DNA from 2 places in the Sphingopyxis sp. EU05-FHT14B03 genome. Region 1 is predicted to be linked to the other one. Evidence: riboswitches for the same ligand, from Rfam matches in the RefSeq annotation. Region 1 holds a riboswitch; the other holds the start of a gene.

Region 1 (7,765 bases):
GGCTTCAAGCTCCTTGCCCTTGGTCTCGACGATGAAGCGCTGGACCAGGAAGAAGCTGATCACCGCGCAAATCGCATAGAAGCTGTAGCTCACCGCCAGCCCCAGCCCGACCGCCATGATCGGAAAGGTGAAGGAGATGAGGAAGTTGGCGAACCACTGAAAGAATCCGCACACCGCCAGCGCCGAGCCGCGGATCTGGTTCGGGAACATTTCGCCCAGCATCACCCACATGATCGGGCCCCAGCTGAGGTTGAAGAAGATCACGTACAGATTGGCCGCGATCAGCGCGAGCGTGCCAAGCGACGACGAGAGCTGGAGCTTCCCGCCGGCATCGAGCGTGCCGTTGGCAAAGGCATAGACGAGCGCGAACAGCGTCACCGCCATGCCCGCCGACCCGATCAGCAGCAGCGGCTTGCGGCCGATGCGATCGACGAGCAGGATCGTTCCGAAACAGGCGGCGATCGACACGATCCCCGACACGATGTTGATCTGCAGCGACTGGTCCTCGGTAAAACCGGCGAGCTGCCACAGCGTCGCGCCATAATAGAAGATCACGTTGATCCCGACGAGCTGCTGGAACACCGCGAGCAACAGCCCGGCCCAGACGATCGGCCGCACCCCGCCCTTCACCGGATCGAATATGTCGGACAGGCGCGGGCGATGGTCGGCGCTGAAACTCGCCTTGATCTCGTCGACCTTGGTCGCGGCGGCGGCGGCGCCGAACAGGCTGGTCAACACCTTGCCGGCCTCTTCGACCCGCCCCTTCGACACCAGATAGCGCGGGCTTTCGGGAATGAAGAACAGCGCGACGAGAAAGACCGCCGCCGGCACCGCCTGCATCAGGTACATCCAGCGCCACGCCTCGATCCCCGCCCAATAGGGCGCGGTCGATGCTCCGGCGCTGGCGGCGAGGAAATAATTGACGACGAAGGCGGCGGTCAGCCCGGTGATGATCATGATCTGTTGCACCGTCGTCATCCGGCCGCGGATATGGGCGGGGGCGACCTCGGAGATATAGGCCGGCGACAGCACGCTCGCGGCGCCCACCGCCATGCCGCCCATCATCCGGGCGACGACGAACAGCGGCTGGGCATGGGCAAAGCCCTGGATCAGCGCGCCGATGAGGAACAGGATCGCCGACAGGATCATGACGTTGCGGCGCCCGATCGCGTCGGCGAGGGTGCCGGCAAGAAAGGCGCCGACAAAGCAGCCGATCAACAGCGATCCGACGGTGAAACCGAGCCCCGCCTCGCTCAGGGAGAACGCCGACCGCAACCCGTCCTGGGTGCCGTTGACCGCCCCGCTGTCATATCCGAACAATAATCCGCCGATCGTCGCCACCGCGACGATCGCCGTAATGAGCGCCAGATTGGTCTGGCCTCGCGACGCTGTGTTCATTCACCTCTCCCAAGGTTCTGTTATGGTAGCGCTATCATGAAGGGCAAGCCGCGCGCGCGCAAGCCCCATTCACGCCGCGGCGGAACGCCTGTCCGCGACGGCGACCGCGATAAAGCCGATTGCGAAAGCGCGGCATTGCTCTATGGGCTTGCGCCGCGGGGGCCTGGCCCCCGCAAGATCGCGCCGGTGCCCGAAAGGGCTTAAAACGGGAACACGGTGAGAAGGCCCGGCTCGGGCTTTCGACTCCGAGGCTGTCCCTGCAACTGTAAGCGGTGAGCGCGATGCACCGGTCCGGACTCCTTGTCGGGGCCAGCCACTGGGGCAACCTGGGAAGGCGTGCATCAAGCTGTGACCCGCGAGCCAGGAGACCTGCCAGCGCACCGGTCGCTCTTGCCTTGGTCCAGGGGATGGTCATGGCACGGTAATCCTCCGTCTGAGCGACGACCTGTGCGGCTGGGGCCGCATCGGTGCGTGGTGACGGAGCGACTTGTGCCCGCCCTTCGCCTGCACCGACCGGTTCGCCGGTACGCCCCCGCCACTTCGCTCTGGCGCAAAGGGGGCTTATCCCATGTTGAAGACCGGTTTCATTTCCCTCCTCGCGCTGACGGCGGCGACGCCCGCCTTCGCGCAGTCCAATCCCGACGAAACGTCGACCGAGGCGAACGGTGATACCATTGTCGTCACGGCGAGCGGCGTCGAACAGAGCCGCACCGAAACGGGCCACACCATTTCCGTTATCACGCGCGACGATCTGGAAACATCGCAAGTGACGTCGATCAGCGACGCTTTAAACCTCGTGCCAGGCGTAGCTGTCGCACAAAGCGGACCCGTCGGATCGCAAACCAGCGTGTTTATCCGCGGCGCCGAAAGCAGCCAGACGCTGGTGCTGATCGATGGCGTGCGGATCAATGATCCTTCGACGCCCAATGGCGCGTTCGATTTCGGTGGATTGCTTACGGGCAATATCGACCGGGTCGAGGTGCTGCGCGGTGCCAATTCGGTCATCTGGGGCAGCCAGGCGATCGGTGGCGTCATCAGCGTGCAAACCGTCGCACCCACGGACACGCTGTCGGCCAATGCTTTCGCCGAATATGGCAGCCATGACACCGCCAAAGTCTTTGGCAATGTGTCGGGCAAGAGTGGGATCATCTCCGGCAGCGTCGGCGCCGGCTATTATCGCACCGACGGTATTTCGTCGCTCATCGGCGGCACCGAACGCGATGGGTACAGGAACTTCTCCGCCAACGGAAAGTTGCTCGTCGAATTCTCGCCTGCCCTCGCGCTCGATCTGCGCGGTTATTACAACAAGGGCCGGATTGAATATGACGACGCCTTTGCCTTTCCGGGCAACCCGGCAAATTCCATTCCCGAATCCGATAACGAACAGTTCGTCGGCTATGCCGGGTTGAACCACGACCTGCTCGACGGCAAGTGGAAGGGGCGCCTGTCGTACAGCCGTACCGACCTGACCCGCAAAGGCAGCGAGGATGGCGCGACCGGTCCTTTCAACTACAATGTTTTCACCGCGCGCGGCAAAGTCGACCGTTTTGCCTATGACGGCAATGTTGACTTCGGCATCGCGTCACTGGTTTTCGGCGGCGCCCATGAAGAGACGTTCGCCAGCACTTTCTATCCCTTGGGCGGTGACACCACACCCACCAGGTTCAAAAGCGACTATTCCAGCTTTTACGGACAGATTGGCGTACACCCGTTTGACGGCCTGACGGTCAACGGCGGCGTGCGGTACGAAGATCATTCACAATATGGCGACCACACAAGCTTTGGTGCCGACGCGGCCTATACGCCCAATGATGGCAAGACCATATTCCGCGCGAGCTATGCCGAAGGTTTTCGTGCGCCGACGTTGAGCGAGGCATTGCCGCCATTCGGCAACATCAATCTGAAACCGGAAACCTCCAAAGGCTTTGACGCCGGAATCGAGCACAGTTTTATCGATCGCAAAATCACGGCGACCGCGACCTACTTCCATCGCAAAAGCAACGACCTCATCGCTTATAATCCCGCGACATTCCAATCGGAGAATATCGGGCGGGTGAAGTCAGAGGGCGTCGAGCTTGGACTTATCGTCCGGCCCAACGACAATCTGGACGTGCGGGTGAATTACGCACTGGTCGATGCTACCACCCGCTCCCCGGGTGCCAATTTTGGCAACCAGCTTGCCCGCCGCCCAAGGGACAAAGCGAGTTTCGTCGCCGACTGGAAATCGCCTTGGGGCCTGAAACTGGGTGCAACGATTGCCCTGACCGGCGACAGTTTCGACAATATCAACAACAGCTTCGCCAATCGCCTCGACGGATACTGGCTGACCGCCGTGCGTGCGGCTTTCCCAATCACCGATCAGCTCGAAGTTTATGGCCGGATCGAAAATCTGTTCGATGAGGATTATGTGGTTGTCAAAGGCTATAATACTTACGGTCGCACAGCCGCCATTGGTATCCGCGTAAAAATCTGATGCAGGGGGTCGGCCTGGCGTCTGTGTTTGCCGCCGCGGTGCTGCTGGTTTCGACCGGCAGCGCCGTGGCGCCGCCCGACGCCGGGCCGCCGCCTTCGAAGCCACTGCGCGTCATGTCGACGAACCAGTGCACCGACCAACTGGTGCTGGCGCTGCTGCCGCCCGAACGGATCGCGTCGGTGACCTGGCTGTCGCGCGATCCGTCGGGGTCGCTGATGGCCGAGGCGGCGCAGCGAGTCGGCATCAATCACGGCCTTGCCGAAGAGGTCGTCCAGCAACAACCCGATCTGATCGTCGCCGACCGTTTTTCGAAACCGACGACGCGGGCGATGCTCAAACGGCTCGGCTATCCGATGATCGAGGTCGACGACGCGACCAGCTTCGATGCGATCCGCGCCAATGTCCGGCAGGTCGCGCGGGCGGTCGGCGAAGTCGCGCGCGGCGAGGCGATGATCGCCCAAATGGACCGCGAGCTTGCCGAACTGGCTCGCGATCCCGGGCCGCCGCTGCGTGTCGTCGCGTGGGACGGCGGTGGTTTCAGCGCGAGCAAGGGGTCGCTCTATAACGCGGTGCTCGAAGCGGCGGGCGCGGTGAACATCGCCAACGAGCCGCCGGTGTCGCGCTATAATCGCCCCGACACCGAAGTGCTGCTCGTCGCCGCGCCGACCCTGCTCGTCAAGGGCGCCGGGGTCCGCCCCGAATATGGAATGCGCGAGAATATCGAGCGTCATCCGCTCGTTCGCCGCTATTGGGACGGCGCGCGGACGGTGGCGATTTCGCCGGCCTATTATGGCTGCGGCACCCCCAGGATAAGCGAAGCGGCGATCCGGCTGCGCGCCGAACTGCGCGGCGCCGCGAGCCGGGTCCGCACCTCGCTTCCCTTTGCCGGGGCTCATGCGCTGTGATGCGCTGGTTTGTCCCGCTGCTGGTCGTCCTGTTGCTGCTCGCGGGATTCGCCTCGCTGCTCGCCGGAACGGTGTGGCTGACCCCCGAACAGGCGCTCGGCGGGCTGCTCGCGGGTCGCACCGACCTCGCGTCGCTGATCCTCGTCGAAATCCGCCTGCCGCGGCTGATCCTCGGGCTGATGGTCGGTGCGATCCTCGGCCTGTCGGGCGCGGTGCTGCAGGGGCTGCTGCGCAACCCGCTCGCCGAACCCGGCCTGCTCGGGGTGTCGGCGGGCGCGTCGCTCGGCGCGGTGATCGCGATCTATTTCGGCTTCGCGGCGAGCTTCGCGATGGCGCCGCCGCTGTTCGGGCTCGTCGGCGGTTTCGTCACCGCGGGCACCGCGCTCGCCTTGTCGCGGCGCGGCGGCACATTGTCGCTGATCCTCGCCGGCGCCGCGGTCAGCAGCATCGCCGCCGCCGGGGTCAGCGTCGCGCTCAACGTCGCGCCCAACCCTTATGCCGCCTATGAAATCATGGTCTGGCTGATGGGCTCGCTCGTCGACCGCAGCTGGGACCATGTCTGGCTTGCAGCGCCTTTCATCCTCGTTGGCGCGATGCTGTTGCTCCTGACCGGCCGCGCGCTCGACGCACTCGCGCTCGGCGAGGCGCAGGCCGAAAGCCTCGGCATCCATGTCGCGCGCACCCGCCTGCTCGCGCTGCTCGGTACCGCGATGGGGGTCGGCGCGGCGACGTCTGTGGCCGGTGCCATCAGCTTCGTCGGGTTGATCGCGCCGCATATCGTCCGCCCGCTCGTCGGGCACCGGCCGGGCAAGACGCTGGTCCCGGCGGCGCTCGTCGGCGCGCTGCTCGTGACCCTCGCCGATGTCGGCACAAGGCTGCTCGTCGTCGACGGCAAGATCCTCGCGCTCGGGGTGTTCATCAGCCTGTTCGGCGCGCCCTTCTTTCTGTGGCTCGTCCTCCATGTGCAAAGGCGCACCGCATGAGCGCGCTGAGCCTCGCCGCGGTCAACGTGCAGCGCGACAAACGCGTCGTGCTGCAGGGCATCGATGCCCTCTTCGCGCCGGGCCGGCTGACCGCCGTGATCGGCCCCAATGGCGCGGGCAAGAGCACGTTGCTCGAAGTCGCGGCGGGGCTGCGCGCGCCCGATGCCGGACGCGTCGAACTCGGCGGGCAATCGCTCGCCGCGATCGGGCGGCGGCTGCTCGCGCGGCGCCGCGCTTACCTGCCGCAGCGCGCCGAGGTCGAATGGCCCATCAGCGTCGAGCGCGTCGTCGCGCTCGGGTTGACCCCGGTGCTGCCGAGCTTCGGCGATCTGCCCGCCGCGCTGCGCCCCGCGATCGATGACGCGCTCGCCGCCTGCGATCTCACCAGCTTGCGCGACCGCCCGGCGACCAGCCTGTCGGGCGGCGAGCTGGCGCGCGCGATGCTGGCGCGCGCGATCGTCGGCGATCCCGAACTGCTGATCGTCGACGAGCCGACCGCGGGACTCGACCCGCGCCATGCGCTCGACGCGGCGCGGCGGCTGCGCGCGCGCGCCGATGCCGGGCGCACCGTCATCATGGCGATCCACGACCTCGACCTCGCGCTGCGCCACGCCGACGATGTCGTCGCGATCAAGGACGGCGCGTTGCTCGCGGCGGGGTCGGTCGCCGAGGTGATGAACGAGGATCTGCTCGGCGCGCTCTACGAGGTGCGGGTGCGTATCACCCGCGATGCCGACGGTGCCGCGATCCGCTTTCGCGACTGAACCTCAGCGGCATTTCCCGAACCCCGCGCCGCGTACCGCGCGGCCGGGGGTGGCGCCGGTCGGCTCGCCGTCCTTGAGCACGGCAGCCCCGTTGACGAAGACGTCGCGCACACCGGTCGCATATTGGTGCGGCTTCTCGAACGTCGCATGGTCGGCGATCGTCCTGGGGTCGAAGATCACGACATCGGCATAATAGCCGGGCTTCAGCGCCCCGCGTTCCTTGATGCCGAGGTTGGTCGCGGGCAGCGTCGTCAGCCGATACACCGCCTGTTCGAGCGAAATCAGCTTCTCGTCGCGGACGTAACGGCCAAGCAGCCGCGCGAAATTGCCATAGGTGCGCGGGTGCGACCCCGATTTCAGGAACACCCCCTCGGCCGATTGCGACGCGGCGTCGGAGCCGAAGCTCATCCACGGCAGCTGCACCTGCTTGCGGACATTGTCCTCGGACATCAGGAAATAGACGGTGCCGACGCGCGACCCGTCCTCGACCACCAGGTCCATCGCGGTCTCTTCGGGGCTCTTCCCGCGCATCGCCGCGACTTCGGCGAGCGTTTTGCCGGTCAGCGGTTTGAGCTTGTCGTTCTTGAAGCCCGACAGGATCATCTTGTCGGCGCCCGCGCCGTAAAAGAGATTTTCCCAGTCGCTCCCCGGCTTCCGCATTTCGGCGGCGACGCGCGCGCGGGTCGCGGGGTCCTTCAGCCGCTCGATCCACGCCTCGAGTCCGCCCGCCTGCACCCAGGTCGGCATCGCGGCGTCGAGCCCGGTCGCCCCCGCCGTATAGGTATACATGTCGGCGGTGATCCGCTGGCCCGCGGCGCGCGCCGCCTCGACCTTGGCTACGACCGAATCATATTTGCCCCAATTGTCGCGGCCCGCCATCTTGAGGTGATAGATTTCTGCGGGGGCGCCCGAACGACGCGAAATCTCGATCAGTTCGTCGACCGCTTCCTCGAGCCGGTCGCCTTCGGAGCGCATATGGCTGATATACATGCCGCCGCATTTGGCGGCCTCGCTGGTCAGCGCGACCAGCTCGTCGGTCTCGGCATAGGAGCCGGGGGCATAGATGATCGAGCTGCCGACGCCGAGCGCGCCCTCGTCCATCGCCTGCCGCACCAGCGCCTGCATGCGCGCCAGCTGCTCGGGGGTCGGGTCGACATCGTCTTCGCCCAGCTCGTGGATACGCACCGTCGCGGCGCCGACGAAGCTCGCGACATTGGGCGCGATGCCGCGCTTCTCCAGATA
Region 2 (7,765 bases), 480 kb from region 1:
GCGCCGAAAGCGTCCTTCTTCGCCTTGTCGAGTTCCTTCTGCGGCACGATGTTGTTGAAGGTGATGCTGAGCACCGCGCCGCCGGCGACGGGCGCCTCGGCGACTTCGCTGAACGCCCCGGTGCCCTTCAACGACTCGATGATCCACGGCTTGACCTCCTTGGTCGCGCGCGGATTGGGTTCGCCGTTGCGCTGAAACTCGAAGATCAGCTGAACCGGCTTCGGCGTCGCGGGGGTCTTTTTATCCTCGGCCTTCACATCGCCGAGCGTATTGTCGACAAACCATTTCGCCGCCTGCGCCGCCGTCGGCGCGATGAGCAGCATCAGCGCCGCGAACGCCGACAAGAGTTTGGCGCGCCCCGACAAAAAGCGATTCAGCATGATAGATCCCCTTCCCCAATACAGGATCGGATAGCAGCGCCGCCCAAATCGGCAAGCCGCTTCGCGCCCGCGCAACGCGGCAGCGTCAGGGCCGCGCGGACGTGACCGGTTTGAACTCGACCCGCTGGCCGAAACCCGCGATCATCGGGCGCGCCCGCTGGATCGCCGCCTGCGCCGCGGGAAGCCGCAACGACGCCGCGTGTGCCTCCCGGCTGTCCCACAGTTCGACGATCCAGATCGCGTCGGGGTTGGCGCTGTCCTCGCCGACCAGATAGGCGATGTTGCCCGGCATCGCGCCGGTCCCCTCGGACAGGATCGCGGCGAGCGCCGCGCGCTGGCCGGGCTGCGCGATCATCTGGCCGATCAGGCCATATTGCGGGTCGGCTTCTTCCATCATGGCCTCCAGGGCGCGCAGCTTCGTGATCGGCAACAGCGCCGCCGCCGCCGCGGCGAGCGCGATCAGATGCTGGCGCCGGTTCACCGCGCGATCGCCAGCACATGGATTTCGCGGCGGATGCGAAACCCCAGCGATTCATAGAGCGCGATCGCGCCCGCATTGTCGGCATAGCTGTGGAGGAAGGGCGTCTCGCCGCGCGCGACCATCGCGCGCATGACATGGCCGATCAGCGCACGCGCCAGCCCGCGGCCACGGCAATCCTCCCACGTCGACACGCCGCTGACCTCCGCCATGCCGGGCAAGAGGATGCGCTGGCCCGCCATCGCGAGCAGGCGGCCATTCTCGCGCACGCCGAAGAAGGGGCCGTAGAGATGCGTCTTCGGCCCCCATGGCCCGGGCTTGGCATGGTCGGCGAGCACCGCCATTTCGGCGGCGTCGGCGTCGCCGAGCGCGATGATCACAGGTTCGTTTTCGCGCCGGGCGGGCGGGGGCCCCTCGGCGACCATCTGCGTCAGGACGGCGCGCTTCTCTTCGCGCGTGCCGGGAGGCAGCGGCCAGGGCTCGCCATCGACGATCCACAATTCCTCGCCGACGGGACAGTGCGCGGCGAGTGCCGCCTGCGCGGCGGGACCAGTGTCGGCGGCGATGCCGAACACGCCATAGCCGCGGTCGATCCGCACCGCCGAACCGGGGTCGCCCTCGGCCAGATGCGCCTGCCGTCCGGTGAGCATGTTCCAGACGGGGCGGTCGAGGGGGTGGGTGATCGCCCTCATAAGGCAAAGCCGACCAAGGCCACCGACGCAGCAACAATCGCAAGCCCGATGAAAACCATAGCCTTCCCAACATCTTGCGACCGAAAACGCCAGAGCCCGATAAACAACGCCGCCGCGACCGCGATTACCAGTTCGGGGATGCTCGACAGCCAAAAGCGCTGCGGGTCGTAGGTCTCCGGATGATAAAAGGAATTAACGGCATCCCAGACATAGCGGAACAGGAAAAATGGCAGTGGAATCAGGAGCGCGAGGACTATTCTGCCCGACTGAATGAGGCGAAGGGCGTTCCCCCGCCGCGTCATGCAGCGACTTCCAGCAACCGCTCGGCCTGCGCCCTTGCCTCGTCAGTCACTTCCGCCCCCGACAGCATCCGTGCGATTTCCTCGCGCCGCGCCGCTTCGTCGAGCGCGCGGACGCCGGTGCGCGTCACCGTGCCCTCGCTCGATTTGGCGATCAGGAAGTGCGCCGCGCCCTTGGCCGCGACCTGCGGCGAGTGCGTGACCGCGAGCAGTTGCTTGCCGGCACCCGCGAGCCTTGCCAGCCGCTCGCCGATCGCGCTTGCCACCGCGCCGCCGACGCCGCGGTCGATTTCGTCGAAGATGATCGTGTCGGCGCCGCCCTCTTCGGCCAGCGCCACCTTCAAGGCGAGGATGAAGCGCGAGAGTTCGCCGCCGCTCGCGATCTTGATCAAGGGCGCGAAGGGTGCGCCGGGGTTGGTCGAGATCAGGAACTCCACGCGGTCCATGCCCTCGGCACCCCAGCGTTCGGCGGGCAGGCGCTCGACCAGCGTCTGGAAGCGCGCGGCATCAAGCTTGAGCGGCACCAGTTCGCCCGCGACCGCCTTGTCGAGCCGCGCCGCCGCCTTGCTCCGCGCGTCGGACAGCGCGGTCGCGGCATGGGTGTAGGCCGCGGCTTTCGCCGCAACCTCGGCCTCCAGCTTCGCGAGGCCCTCGCTGCCGCCCTCGATCGCGTCGAGCCGTGCCGCGAGGTCGCCCGCGAGGGTGGCGAGTTCGTCGGGCTGGACATGATGTTTGCGCGCCATCGCGCGCAGTTCGAACAATCGCGTTTCGGTCTCTTCGAGCCGCGCCGGGTCATATTCGAGCGCGCGCGCCGCCTCGTTCAGCCGTTGCTCGGCCTCGTCGGCCTCGATGATCGCGCGGTCGAGCCCGGCGAGCGCCTCAGCGAGCAAGGGATGATCACCCGCGAGCCGGTCGAGCCGCCGCGCCGCGGCGCGGAGTTGCGCCGGGCCGCTGTCGCTGCCCTCGAACGCCGCCATGATCGCGCCCATGTCGCCGGCGATCCGCTCGCCCTTCTGCATCGCGCCGCGCGCTTCGGCGAGTTCGGCCTCTTCGCCCGGCTGTGGCGCCAATGTCGCGAGTTCGGCGACGCAGTGGGTCAGCCAGTCGCGATCGCGCTCGGCCTCGTCGAGCGCGGCGCGAGCGGCGGCGAGACGCATTTCGGCGCTGCGCCATTCGCCATGCGCCGCAGCGACCGCCGCACTGTCGCAGCGACCATAGGTATCGAGCAGCGCGCGATGCCCCGCCGGCGCCAGCAGGCCGCGATCGTCGTGCTGGCCGTGGATTTCGACCAGATGCGCCCCGACTTCGCGCAGCAGCGCCGCCGAGCAGGGCTGGTCGTTGAGGAAGGCGCGGCTGCCGCCATCGGCGCGCAGCGTGCGGCGGACGAGCAAGGGTTCGCCGGGTTCGATCCCGATATCGTTTGCGGCGAGCAGCGCGGCAAGCGGGGTGCCGGGTGCCGGCGCGGCAAAGCTCGCGGTTACCTGCGCCTTGTCGCTGCCCTGGCGGACCAGCGCGCTGTCGGCGCGCGCGCCAAGCGCCAGTCCGAGCGCGTCGAGCAGGATCGACTTGCCCGCGCCGGTCTCACCGGTGAGCACGCCGAGCCCGGCCGCGAAATCGAGGTCGAGCCGTTCGATCAGGACGATATTGGCGATGGACAGGGCCGTCAGCATGACCCGCCCTTACATCAGAACAAAAAGCGAATCCACGCCCCGCGCGTCACGCGGAAGGCGCATTCTTTTGCATCAGCTGATAGGCGCGCTCATACCATTTGCTGCCCGGATAGTTGGCGCCGAGCACCGCGGCCGACTTCTTCGCCTCCGACGGCACGCCCAGGGCGAGATAGCATTCGGTCAGGCGATAGAGCGCCTCGGGGGTGTGGCTCGTCGACTGAAACTTCTCGGTCACTTCGCGGAAGCGGATCGACGCGGCGAGCCAGTTCGAGCTGCGCTGGTAGAACCGGCCGATTTCCATTTCCTTGCCCGCAAGATGGTCCTGCACCAGATCGACCTTGAGCCGCGCGTCGGCGGCGTAGCGGCTGTCGGGATAGCGCCGGATCACTTCGCCCAAGGCGGCGAGCGCCTGCTGGGTGATTTTCTGGTCGCGGGTGACGTCGCTGATCTGCTCATAATAGCTGAGCCCGATCAGATAATAGGCATAGGGTGCGTCCTTGTTGCCCGGGTGGATCGACAGGAACCGCTGCGAAGCCTCGATCGCCGGCGCATATTCGCGGTCCATATAATAGCTGAACGAGCTCATCAGCTGTGCGCGGCGCGCCCAGGGCGAATAGGGATGCTGGCGCTCGACCTCGTCGAACAGCGCGGCGGCGAGGCCATATTGGTTCCGGTCGAGCCGGTCCTGCGCCGCGCGGTACAGCGTATTGACGTCGCGCGCGACATAACGCGTGTCCTTTTTGACGCCGCTGCCCCCGGCACAAGCGGCCAGCAGGGGGGTGATCACAAGGGCGGCGGCGAGCAGGCGCGTCGAGGCGCGCAGGGTGGGACGCTGAGTCATGGGCGCGGTATAGCCACAGCGCGGATGAACGCAAAATAAATGATGGGGGTGTCGGCGCGGAATTACGGCGCTTTGACCACGCAACCCGCCGGCACGTCCGCGGGTGCCGGAACGCGGCGTGCGGTCTTGATCGTCACCATCGGGTCGAGCATCTGGCCCTGCATCACCCCCTCGCCCGCGGTCGGCGAGACCGGCGCGGCGAAAATCTTCTCCGCGACATCGGCGCCCGCGACGACTTCGCCGAACACCGCGAAGCCCGCGCCGTCGCCGCCGGGCGCATCGGCGTCGAAACCCTTGATGTCGCCGAGCAGCAGGAAGAAGTCGCTGGTCGCGTCGCCGGGGTAGAGCCGCGCCATCGACAGCGCGCCCTTGCAATTGGTGAGTCCGGTCGTCGTCGTCGGTTCGTGCGCGATCGGCGCGAAGTTGGTGCGCGGGTCGCCGCGGTTGCCCGCCTGGACCAGCTGGTTCGCCGGACCCCAGTTGCGCGTCGCACGATAGAATTTGAAACCGTCCATGCGCTTGCCGTCGACATAGCGCAGGAAATTGCCCGAGGTGATCGGCGCGCGCTTGTCCTCGAGCCGCACGACGATCGTGCCGAGGTCGGTGGTAAGTGCGACAAAGGGGCGCGTATCGACCTCGACCAGCGGTGCGGCCGGGCCGGCGATGGGCGGAATCGGCGGCGGCAATTGCGTCGTCTGGGTCGGGACCGTGGCGGGCTGGGCCGCAAGCGCGAGCGCCGGAAGGATCATCGTCAGCATCGCGCCAGCATAAGCGAAAAACCATCACGCTGGCGACCCCCTTCGCAACGGCGGGTGGTGCGCGGATCAACATATAAAGAAATCTTTATATGCGTATTGACAGCTCGCCGGTCGGAGCTATTCTAGGCCGGTCGAGGTTCCCCGCGTCCGGCAGGACATGGGGCTAAGACGGGAAGCCGGTGCGCCTTTCGGGGCAAGGCCGGCGCTGCCCCCGCAACTGTAAGCGGTGAGCGGTGGTCGATACGTGTCACTGGTTCGGCAAGGAACCGGGAAGGCCAGACCCCCGCGTCGATCCGTGAGCCAGGAGACCTGCCTCGTCAGATAACGTCCTCCGGCGGGGTGTCCGGTCTGGTCGCATGCATGGCTGCGCCCGGGCTTGTCCTGCCGGACGCATCGGCCGTTGCTTGTGGTCCGGCCCGTCCCTTGCCCAACGCAAGGTTTGAAGACATGGCCATCTCCGTCGCCACCCTCGGCTTCCCCCGCATCGGCCCGCGCCGCGAACTGAAATTCCTGCTCGAAGGCTATTGGGCGGGCAAGAAGGACGAAGAGGAATTGCGCGAAGGCGCCGCCGCGCTGCGCGCCGCGACCTGGGCGCGCCAGCACGCGCTGGGCGCCGATATCCTGCCCTCGGGCGATTTCTCGCTCTACGACCATGTGCTCGACACCTCGGCGATGGTCGGCGCGATTCCGGCGCGATACCGATGGGACGGCGCTGCGGTCGGGCTCGGCACCTATTTCACGATGGCGCGCGGCACGCAGGGCGGCGCCGGCCATCAAGGCTGCGCCCACAGCCTCGACGCGACCGCGCAGGAAATGACCAAATGGTTCGACACCAACTATCATTATATGGTGCCCGAACTCGAAGCGGGGCAGGTCTTTCGCCTGTCGTCGACACGGCTGGTCGATGAGTTTCTCGAGGCCAAGGCGCTCGGCTATCACACCCGCCCCGTATTGCTCGGGCCGGTCAGCTATCTGATGCTGGCGAAGGGGCGCGGGGTCGAGCCGCTGTCGCTGCTCCCCGCGCTGCTCCCCGTCTATGCCGAAATCCTGACCGCGCTTGCCGATGCCGGCGCCGACTGGGTCCAGGTCGACGAACCCTGCCTCGTCCTCGACCTCGACCATGCCCAGCATGCCGCCTTCGCCGACGCCTATGCGCGGCTGGCGGGCGCCGGGGTCAAGCTGATGCTCACCACCTATTTCGGCGGCCTCGGCGAGAATCTCGGGCTCGTCGCGGGACTGCCGGTCGACGGCCTGCACATCGACCTCGTCCGCGCGCCCGAACAGCTCGGCGCGATCTGCGCCCGCGTGCCGAAGGCGATGCTGCTGTCGCTGGGGGTGATCGACGGACGCAATATCTGGCGCGCCGATCTCGATATGATCTTGGCGCGCATCGCGCCGATCGCCGCGACGCGCGATATCATCGTCGCGCCGTCCTGCTCGCTGCTCCACACGCCCGTGGACCTCGCGCTCGAAAAGCGGCTCGATCCCGAAATCGCGCAATGGCTGGCCTTTGCGGTGCAGAAGATCGGCGAGCTGGCGACGATCGCCAGGGCGCTCAACGAAGGCGAGGACATAGTGGCCGAGGAGCTTGCCGCCGCGCGTGCCGCCGCCGGGACGCGCCGCAGTTCGCCGCGCATCCACGACCCGGCGGTACAGGAACGCATGGCGGCGATCGACGCGGCGATGGTCGAGCGCCGCTCGCCCTTCGCCGACCGCCGCGCGTTGCAGCACGACCGGCTCGCCCTGCCCGCCTTTCCGACGACGACGATCGGCTCCTTTCCCCAGACCCCCGAGGTTCGCAAGGCGCGATCGGCGCATAGCAAGGGCGAGATCGACGATGCCGCCTATGCCCAATATCTGCGCGTCGAAACGCGCGCCGCGATCAAGTGGCAGGAGGAAATCGGGATCGACGTGCTGGTCCATGGCGAATTCGAGCGCAACGACATGGTGCAATATTTCGGCGAGCAGCTGGCGGGATTCGCCTTCACCCAGAGTGGCTGGGTGCAAAGCTATGGCTCGCGCTGCGTGCGGCCGCCGATCCTCTATGGCGATGTGTCGCGCCCGGCGCCGATGACGGTCGAATGGTGGCGGTATGCGCAGGACCAGACCGACCGGCCGATGAAGGGCATGCTGACCGGTCCGGTGACGATCCTGAACTGGTCGTTCGTGCGCGACGACCAGCCGCGCGCGGTGAGTTGCCGCCAGATCGCGCTCGCGATCCGCGACGAGGTGCTCGACCTCGAGCGCGCAGGCGCGGCAGTGATCCAGATCGACGAAGCAGCCCTTCGCGAAGGCCTGCCGCTGCGCCGCGGCGAATGGCAGGCCTATCTCGACTGGGCGGTCGAGGCGTTCCGGCTGTCGGCGTCGGGGGTCGCCGACGACACCCAGATTCACACCCATATGTGCTATTCGGAGTTCAACGACATCATCGCGTCGATCGGCGCGATGGACGCCGACGTCATCTCGATCGAGACCGCGCGCTCGCAGATGGAGCTGCTCGACGTCTTCGCCGACTATGCCTATCCGAACGAGATCGGCCCGGGTGTCTATGACATTCATTCGCCGCGCACCCCCGCCGAGGGCGAGATGACGCAATTGCTGAAACTCGCGAGCCAGCGTCTGCCCGCCGAGCAGATCTGGGTGAACC

Evidence for each region. Region 1 has a riboswitch for cobalamin ahead of AC3WS4_RS20610 (TonB-dependent receptor plug domain-containing protein). Riboswitches for the same ligand answer to the same signal wherever they lie in the genome.
Region 2: linked by a shared signal. The riboswitch ahead of metE (5-methyltetrahydropteroyltriglutamate--homocysteine S-methyltransferase) and the one ahead of AC3WS4_RS20610 (TonB-dependent receptor plug domain-containing protein) in region 1 are both predicted to bind cobalamin.

What each region holds. Positions count from the first base shown of each region.
Region 1 covers NZ_JBYTDC010000003.1:833,981-841,745, reverse strand. The annotation lists gene AC3WS4_RS20615 (sugar porter family MFS transporter) at 1-1,398, opposite strand, end outside; cobalamin riboswitch at 1,571-1,789, shown strand; gene AC3WS4_RS20610 (TonB-dependent receptor plug domain-containing protein) at 1,967-3,871, shown strand; gene AC3WS4_RS20605 (ABC transporter substrate-binding protein) at 3,871-4,776, shown strand; gene AC3WS4_RS20600 (FecCD family ABC transporter permease) at 4,776-5,759, shown strand; gene AC3WS4_RS20595 (ABC transporter ATP-binding protein) at 5,756-6,523, shown strand; gene AC3WS4_RS20590 (N-acyl-D-amino-acid deacylase family protein) at 6,527-7,765, opposite strand, start outside.
Region 2 covers NZ_JBYTDC010000003.1:352,358-360,122, forward strand. The annotation lists gene AC3WS4_RS18255 (hypothetical protein) at 1-380, opposite strand, end outside; gene AC3WS4_RS18260 (putative quinol monooxygenase) at 466-861, opposite strand; gene AC3WS4_RS18265 (GNAT family N-acetyltransferase) at 858-1,550, opposite strand; gene AC3WS4_RS18270 (hypothetical protein) at 1,547-1,852, opposite strand; gene recN (DNA repair protein RecN) at 1,849-3,519, opposite strand; gene AC3WS4_RS18280 (outer membrane protein assembly factor BamD) at 3,566-4,360, opposite strand; gene AC3WS4_RS18285 (peptidylprolyl isomerase) at 4,423-5,118, opposite strand; cobalamin riboswitch at 5,236-5,449, shown strand; gene metE (5-methyltetrahydropteroyltriglutamate--homocysteine S-methyltransferase) at 5,566-7,765, shown strand, end outside.